DNA from 2 places in the Rhizobium sp. NLR8a genome. Region 1 is predicted to be linked to the other one. Evidence: riboswitches for the same ligand, from Rfam matches in the RefSeq annotation. Region 1 holds a riboswitch; the other holds the start of a gene.
The links. A riboswitch is a leader RNA that binds a small molecule or an ion and turns the genes downstream of it on or off. The one in region 1 is predicted to bind S-adenosylmethionine.
Positions count from the first base shown of each region.

Region 2: another riboswitch for S-adenosylmethionine. It lies ahead of metA (homoserine O-succinyltransferase); the one in region 1 lies ahead of HJC04_RS09590 (O-succinylhomoserine sulfhydrylase).

Region 1 is NZ_JABDWI010000004.1:282,254-286,261, reverse strand. It holds partial or broken gene HJC04_RS32220 (VOC family protein) at 173-253, opposite strand; gene HJC04_RS09605 (hypothetical protein) at 314-592, shown strand; tRNA gene HJC04_RS09600 (tRNA-Gly) at 617-690, opposite strand; gene HJC04_RS09595 (2'-deoxycytidine 5'-triphosphate deaminase) at 752-1,843, opposite strand; SAM riboswitch at 1,921-1,999, shown strand; gene HJC04_RS09590 (O-succinylhomoserine sulfhydrylase) at 2,044-3,228, shown strand; gene apaG (Co2+/Mg2+ efflux protein ApaG) at 3,452-3,844, shown strand.
Region 2 is NZ_JABDWI010000005.1:227,359-231,366, reverse strand. It holds gene HJC04_RS11590 (aldose epimerase family protein) at 47-1,069, opposite strand; gene metA (homoserine O-succinyltransferase) at 1,188-2,111, opposite strand; SAM riboswitch at 2,160-2,237, opposite strand; gene HJC04_RS11580 (ABC transporter ATP-binding protein/permease) at 2,391-4,008, shown strand, end outside.

The DNA of each region.
Region 1 (4,008 bases):
TGGAACTGACGCCTACCACTCATCCTATCCCTCTCCCGCTCGCGGGGAACGTGTCCTGCGATGAGCGGGGACGGAGAGGGTGCGGCACCTCCCCTTCTCCGCTCAGAACGCGGAGATGACCGGCAGGCGGGTAGACGCAAGCAGCGGCCATCCTTACTTTTTGCGGGGCCGTCTAGTCCGGCCGCCAGCCGGCCTCGACAAGAATGTTTCCAGGCGCCGTGCACTAAAACGACCAGCCGCCGCGCGTTTGCGCAATGAGTTGGAGCCAATCCAGAGTAAGATTGGAACGTTCGGAGCTTCGGAGGGGATAGACATGAAATCCGCGATCATCGGCCTCATCGGCACTCTCGCTCTTGGGGGGTGCAACACCACGACATACACCGGCCCGGGGCTGGAGCCCATCCCGGGCAGCATCACCTATACCGGCCAGCCGCGCACCAAGCTCACCAAATCCCCGCCCGGATCGAGCTTCCCGCATGATTTCATCGACCAGTATGGCCAGCAGGTGGAGGAGACCTACATCATCCAGCCTGACCGAAGCCTGATCATCGCGCACCGGCGATACAAGCCGATCCGGTTTTTCCGGGACTAAGTTTCACAGCGCCACTGAGGGAAGTGGAGCGGGTGAAGGGAATCGAACCCTCGTATTCAGCTTGGGAAGCTGCTGCTCTACCATTGAGCTACACCCGCGATGCGCTGAGATTTCCAACAGATGGGGGCCGCTGTCAAGTCGCCGCCCGTCAGGCCGGCGTCAGATGCGGAAATGTTTGGAAAGCTTGAGGCCCTGGGCCTGGTAGTTGGAGCCGAGGCCGGAGCCGTAGAGGCTGGCCGGTTTTTCCTGCATGTGCTCGTAGACCAGGCGGCCAACGATCTGGCCGTCTTCGAGGATGAAGGGCACTTCGTGGCTGCGCACTTCGAGTACGGCGCGGCTGCCGCGCCCGCCTGCCGGCGCATGGCCGAAGCCCGGATCGAAGAAGCCGGCATAGTGGACACGGAATTCGCCGACCAGCGGATCGAAGGGAGTCATTTCGGCGGCATAATCCGGCGGCACATGCACGGCCTCACGCGAGACAAGGATATAGAATTCGTCGGGATCAAGGATCAGCTCGTTGCGGCCGCGGCTATAGAGCGGCTCCCAGAAATCGAAGATGTCGTGCTGATCCTTCTCGTCGACATCGACGACGGCGGTGTGGTGTTTGCCGCGATAGCCGATCAGGCCGTCCTTGTCGCCGGTGAGATCGATCGACAGCGCGATGCCGCCGCCCGACACGTTCGGCTGCTTGCTGGCAACCAGCGTCTCGCTTTCATGCAGCTTCAAAAGTTCCGGCTCCCCGAGCACGGACTGGCCGACGCGGAAGCGGATCTGCGACAGACGCGAGCCGCGGCGCACGACGATCGGGAAGGTGCGCGGGCTGATTTCGAGATAGAGCGGGCCGGAATAACCTGCCGGGATCTTGTCGAATTCCTGGGCGTAGTCGGTGATGACGCGGGTGAATATATCGAGCCTGCCGGTCGAGCTCTTCGGATTGGCCGAGGCCGACATGTCGGCCGGCAGCGCCAGGCTTTCCATCAGCGGCACGATATAGACGCAGCCGGTTTCGAGCACCGCGCCCTGGGACAGGTCGATCACGTGCAGGCTCAGCCGATCGAGCTTGTCCGAGACCAGATGCGAGGGACCGGGCATGAAGGAGGCACGCACACGAAACGCCTTGCTTCCCAAGCGCAGGTCGAGACTTGCCGGCTGGATCTGATCGCGGTCGAGCTCCCGCTCGGAGTTCAGACGCCCCGTTTCGAACAGCGCCGCAATCGCGCGATCCGCCAGAATTCCAGTTTCGCGAGCCATCGTGCCCCATCCATCATTTTGCCGCCGACAAAACCAAACTCGGGGAATTGACGCAAGCCGCCAACAGCAGTATTGCAGAATTATCCCGTGGTGATTTGGCCGGTCGGCTTGCAGCCACGTTAAACAAGTGGCTAAAAAGACCGGGTTATGAAACCGGTCTGCTTTTGCGGCCGGTTTTTTTGTTATGTGAAGGTGATGGCATGAGCAAGACCTGGCGCCCGGCAACCCAACTCGTCCATGGCGGCACGCTGCGTTCGCAATATGGCGAAACGTCGGAAGCAATCTATCTCACCCAGGGTTTCGTCTATGACACGTCGGAAGCGGCCGAAGCCCGCTTCAAGGGCGAAACGGACGGCTTCATCTACGCCCGCTACGGCAGCCCGACGAACGACATGTTCGAAAAGCGCATGTGCGCATTGGAAGGCGCCGAAGATGCCCGCGCCACCGCCTCCGGCATGGCGGCCGTCACTGCCGCCGTCCTCTGCCAGGTCAAGGCAGGCGACCATATCGTCGCCGCCCGCGCCCTGTTCGGCTCCTGCCGCTGGGTCGTAGAAACGCTGGCGCCGAAATACGGCGTCGAGTGCACGCTGGTCGACGGCCGAGATCTCGCCAACTGGGAAAAGGCGATCCGCCCGAACACCAAGGTGTTCTTCCTGGAAAGCCCGACCAATCCGACGCTCGAAGTGGTCGATATTGCAGGCGTCGCCAGGCTCGCCAACCAGGTCGGCGCCAAGCTGATCGTCGACAACGTCTTTGCGACCCCGCTCTTCCAGAAGCCCTTGGAGCTCGGCGCCCATATCGTCGTCTATTCCGCCACCAAGCATATTGACGGCCAGGGCCGCTGTCTCGGCGGCGTGGTGCTCGCCGACAAGGCATGGATCGACGAGAACCTGCACGACTATTTCCGCCATACCGGCCCGGCCATGTCGCCGTTCAATGCCTGGACGCTGCTGAAGGGGATCGAGACGCTGCCGCTGCGCGTGCGCCAGCAGACCGAGAATGCGGCGAAGATCGCCGATTTCCTGGCCGAGCAAGGCAAGGTCGCCAAGGTGATCTATCCCGGCCGCAAGGATCATCCGCAGGCCGACATCATCGCCAAGCAGATGACCGGCGGCTCGACGCTCGTCTGCTTCGAGCTGAAGGGCGGCAAGGAGGCGGCCTTCGCATTGCAGAATGCGCTTGAGATCATCAAGATCTCCAACAATCTCGGCGACAGCAAAAGCCTGATCACACATCCGGCAACGACCACGCACAAGAACCTGACGGAAGAGGCGCGCGCCGAACTCGGCATTTCTCCGGGTACGGTGCGGCTTTCGGCCGGCATCGAGGACACGGACGACCTGATCGAGGATTTCGCGCAGGCGCTTTCCAAGGTATCGGCTTGATCGACTGGAATAGCGGCCGGACTTCAATGTGGAGCCGGCCGCCGATCCGCGGGAACAAGGTCAGCCGCGCCGGCGTTGCGAAGTAAAATTAAGGCTGACGATTAGGCTTAATGATCGAAAACCATATGATCATCACTATTTGACCGCTGATCAACGTTCCGTTTCTTGACGGACCGGGCCTCTTATAAGATACGGGTAACATATCTTGACTATGGTGCAAGGCATGTATCGCGCCCTCACAAGAGATATCGAAGTCGTGGTCGAACCGTTCTATCTGGAGGAGCAATCCGATCCGGAGGACGACCGCTATGTCTGGGGTTACCGGATTGTCATCAGCAACAATTCCGGCGTCGCCGTTCGCCTCATCAACCGCTACTGGAACATCACCGATCAGAACGGACAGGTGGACGAAGTGACCGGCCCCGGCGTCGTCGGCGAGCAGCCGCGGCTCAGCCCGGGCGACACCTACGAATATTCCTCCGGCTGCCCGCTCGACACGCCCTCAGGCCTGATGTTCGGCCACTATCAAATGGAAACGGATGAAGGCGAGCTGTTCGACGTCGACATCCCCGCCTTCTCGCTTGACTCGCCGGGGCTGCTGCGCGTGCTGAATTGAGGGCAAGTTCCTCCCGCTCAAGAGATTGCCGAGACCCGCCCCTCATTCGCCTGCCGGCACCTTCTCCCCGTAAACGGGGCGAAGGGACCATGCCGCGATCGATCTGTCCCCGCCGACCTCTCGCAGGGCACGTCCCCTCGCCCCATTTACGGGGAGAGGGGCAG
Region 2 (4,008 bases), on a different contig from region 1:
AGCGCGAGGAGCGAATCTGAAAGATCGTGACGCGCTTTAGAACGCTTCAGCTCTTGGTGAAGATGTAGTCCGTTTCCTGGCGTAGCACTTCGCCTGGACGCAGGACCGCATTCGGGAAGCCCTCATGGTTGATCGCATCCGGCCAGATCTGTGTCTCCAGGCAGAAGCCGGCGAACGGACCATATTTGCGCCCGCCGAGGCCGGGAGCCCCAGTGTTGAGCTTGAAGCCGGCATAGAACTGTACGCCCGGCTCGGTGCTGCGCACTTCCAGCGACACGCCGGAATAGAGGCTGCGGGCGAGTGCCACGGTCCGCTTGGCGGTGCGTTCGCGGGACAGGCAGAAATTGTGGTCGTACAATACCTGTTCACTGCCGACGAAACGCTTCATCGGGGCCATCTCGCGGAAATCGAATTCGGTTCCGGCAACGGGCCGGATTTCGCCGGTCGGCACCTGCTTCTCGTCGGTCGGCAGATAGTGATCGGCGGCGATCATGATGTCGTGGCCCAGTGCATCATCGCGGCCGTCGAGATTGAAATAGGCGTGCTGGCAGACATTGGCGAGCGTCGGCTGATCGCTGGTCGATTCATAGGTGATCGACAGTTCACCATTGCCGTGCACCCGGAACGTCGCCTGAATGGTGCAGTTGCCGGGATAACCGGCACGGCCGTCCGGATCGACGATCTTCATCACCAGGCGGTCGACCGCATGCTCGACGATCGTCCAGTTGCGCTTGCCGATATTGTCGCTGCCGCCGTGCAGATGTGTGACGCCGTTTTCATTCGGCTCGAGCTGATAGTCCTTGCCGTCGAGCGTAAAGGCGCCGCCGCCGACACGGTTGGCGCAGCGGCCGGGCGTCGCGCCGAAATAGGCCGAGTAGAGAGGATAGCTGTCGAAATCCTCGAAGCCGAGTTGCAGCGGCGCCTCATGACCCTCAAGGCGCAGATCCTGGATGACCGCACCCCAGGTGATGATCTTGGCCGTTAGGCCGCCGCCCCTGATGACGACGCGATAGACGGTCTCGCCCGCCTTCGTCTGCCCAAAAACTTCCCGCTCCAACTTATCCGACATGATCGACTGTCCGTTCCTTTGCGCGTCCGATAAAAACGCGCAGCGCTATAGGGTTCCGGACCGGAACCTGCCCGCATTTGTTCCAAACCGCAACCAGGCAGGTCAGAAAGAAATTCCATTAAAGATCCATGCCGATCTCTTCGACGTCATAGGGCGTCGTCTGGTAAATCTCGTTGATCCAGTTGCCGAACAAGAGGTGCGCGTGGCTGCGCCAGCGGTTCTGAGGCGCAAGTGCCGGATCATTATGCGGGAAGTAATTGTGCGGCATCTTGATCGGCACGCCGGCATCCACATCGCGGAAATACTCGTCCGAAAGTGAGGTGGAATCATATTCGACATGATTGAACATGTAGAGCCGCCGGCCCCTTTTCTCATGCACGAGGCAGACGCCCATCTCGCTCGATTCCATCAGAATTTCCAGGCTTTCGCATTTCTCGATGTCGGCGCGGCGCACCTCGGTCCAGCGCGACACCGGCACCTCGAAGTTGTCGGAAAAGCCGTTCAGATAGATGGAGGAAGGCTTCAGGTTCCGGTGCCGGTAGACGCCGAAGGCCTTTTCCTTCAGCTCGTATTTCGGAACGCCGTGGAAGTGATAGATCGCCGCCATCGCGCCCCAGCAGACGTTCATCGTCGAATGGACGTTGGTCTCCGTCCAATTGAAGATCTCCTGCATTTCTGCCCAATAGGTAACGTCCTCATAGGGGAGGAGCTCGATCGGGGCTCCGGTGATGATGAAGCCGTCGAACTTGCGCTGCTTCACCTCTTCCCAGGTCTGGTAGAAGGCGAGCAGGTGATCTTCGGATGTGTTCTTTGCCTTGTGGCCGCCGATGCGGATGAGTGACAGCTCCACCTGCAGCGGCGAAGCGCCGACGAGACGGGCCATCTGCAGTTCGGTCTTGATCTTGTTCGGCATCAGGTTGAGCAGGCCGATCTGCAACGGTCTTATATCCTGACGGATCGCCATCGTCTCGGTCAGCACCCGCACGCCTTCCTGAACCAGGGTTTCGAAGGCGGGCAGCGTATCGGGGATCTTGATGGGCATTGCGGTCAACTCGATCAAAAATAAAAAACCGGCGGCGAAAAAATCGCTACCGGTCCGCACGCGGCCCTTTAGCGACTTTTTTAACGTGGCTGCAAGCCGGCCGGCCAAATCACCACGGAGTGCCTTAATTAGTCCCAGTTGAGCCGCGAATCAACTCCGAATGCATGCGGGAGTGGCCCGTCAAGAATCATCACACTTTAATGACTGATAGAATCTGTTGATAGACCGGTAACGCCACCATGTTAATAATGACAGTATGGGCGGTGTTGGAAAAGCGTGATGGCAGACAAGATCGAAGGGAGGCCGGGCATCCGGAAGCAGGATAGGGTAGGGTATGATTTCAGCCTGACATATCGCCTCGGTGTGATGTTCTCAGCATTCTGGAATTCGCAAGTTCGCGGCAAGGTGCTGTTTCTGGCGACCGTGCTGATCCTCGTCATCCTGGCGACGGCCTATGGCCAGGTCATTCTCAATGAGTGGAACGCCCCTTTCTACGATTCGCTCGAGCGCCGCGACCTCGGCGAATTCTTCCACCAGCTCGAAATCTTCGCGATGATCGCCGGCACGCTGCTGCTGCTCAACGTGTTGCAGGCTTGGCTGAACCAGATGACCGCGCTTTATATGCGCGAAGGCCTGTCACGCGATCTCGTCGACCAGTGGCTGAAGCGTAAGCGGGCGCTGCGGCTCGCCTCCAGCGGCCTGATCGGCGTCAATCCGGATCAGCGCCTGCACGAGGATTCCCGCAACCTTGCCGAAAGCACGACCGGGCTCGTCCTCGGGCTGCTGCAATCGACCATTCTTCTGGTGAGCTTCATCGGCGTGCTCTGGGAGCTTTCGAGCGGCTTCATCTTCCACATCAGCGGCCACAGCTTCTCCATACCGGGCTATATGGTCTGGGCGGCGATTTTCTATGCAGCTTCCGCCTCGGTGTTGAGCCAGGTCGTCGGCCGCAAGCTGGTCAAGCTCAATGCCGACCGCTTCTCGAAGGAGGCCGAGCTTCGTTTCACGCTGATGCATGCCAACGAGAACATGCCGGCGATCACCGTCGCCCGCGGCGAGGAGAACGAACGCCGGCGTATCAATACCGACATCAGTTCGGTACTGAGGGTCGTCAAGCGGCTCGCCATGGCCAATACCAATCTCACCTGGGTTTCGGCCGGCTACGGCTGGCTGGTGATCGTCATTCCGATCATCGTTGCCGCACCCGCCTATTTTTCCGGCGGCCTCACCCTCGGCCAGCTGATGATGTCGGTCGGCGCCTTCAACCAGGTCAATACGGCGTTGCGCTGGTATGTCGCCAATTTCGGCCCGATCGCCGAATGGCGTGCCACGCTGATGCGCGTCACCGACTTCCGCCAGGCGTTGCTCGACATGGACGAGGGCTTTGGCGTGAAGGGAAGCATCGCCTATGAAGACACCGCCGCCGACAGGCTGACGCTGAAGGATGTGGTGATCAATGCCAAGATCGGCGAAGACATCGAGGAATGCGGCGGTTTTCGCCTGCGAGAAACCGATATCGTGATCAAGGCCGGCGAAAAAATCATGATCAACGGCGATCATAGCGTCAACCGCAAGCTGCTGTTCCAGGCCTTGGCCGGGCTCTGGCCGTGCGGCAGCGGCACGATGGGTCTGCCGCCGATCGACGACATGCTGTTCGTTCCGCAAATCGCCTATATTCCGGGCGGCACGTTGCGCGAGGCGTTGGCCTTCCCCGAAAGCGCCGATGCCTACGAGCAAGCTGCGGTCGAGGCGGCCCTTGAAAAGGCCGGCCTGCACTCTCTGATCGCAAGGCTCGATACCCGCGCCCGCTGGGACAAGCTGCTCGACGGCGATGAACAGAAGGCGATCGGCTTCGCGCGCCTGCTGCTGGTGCGCCCGCGCTGGATCATCTTCGACG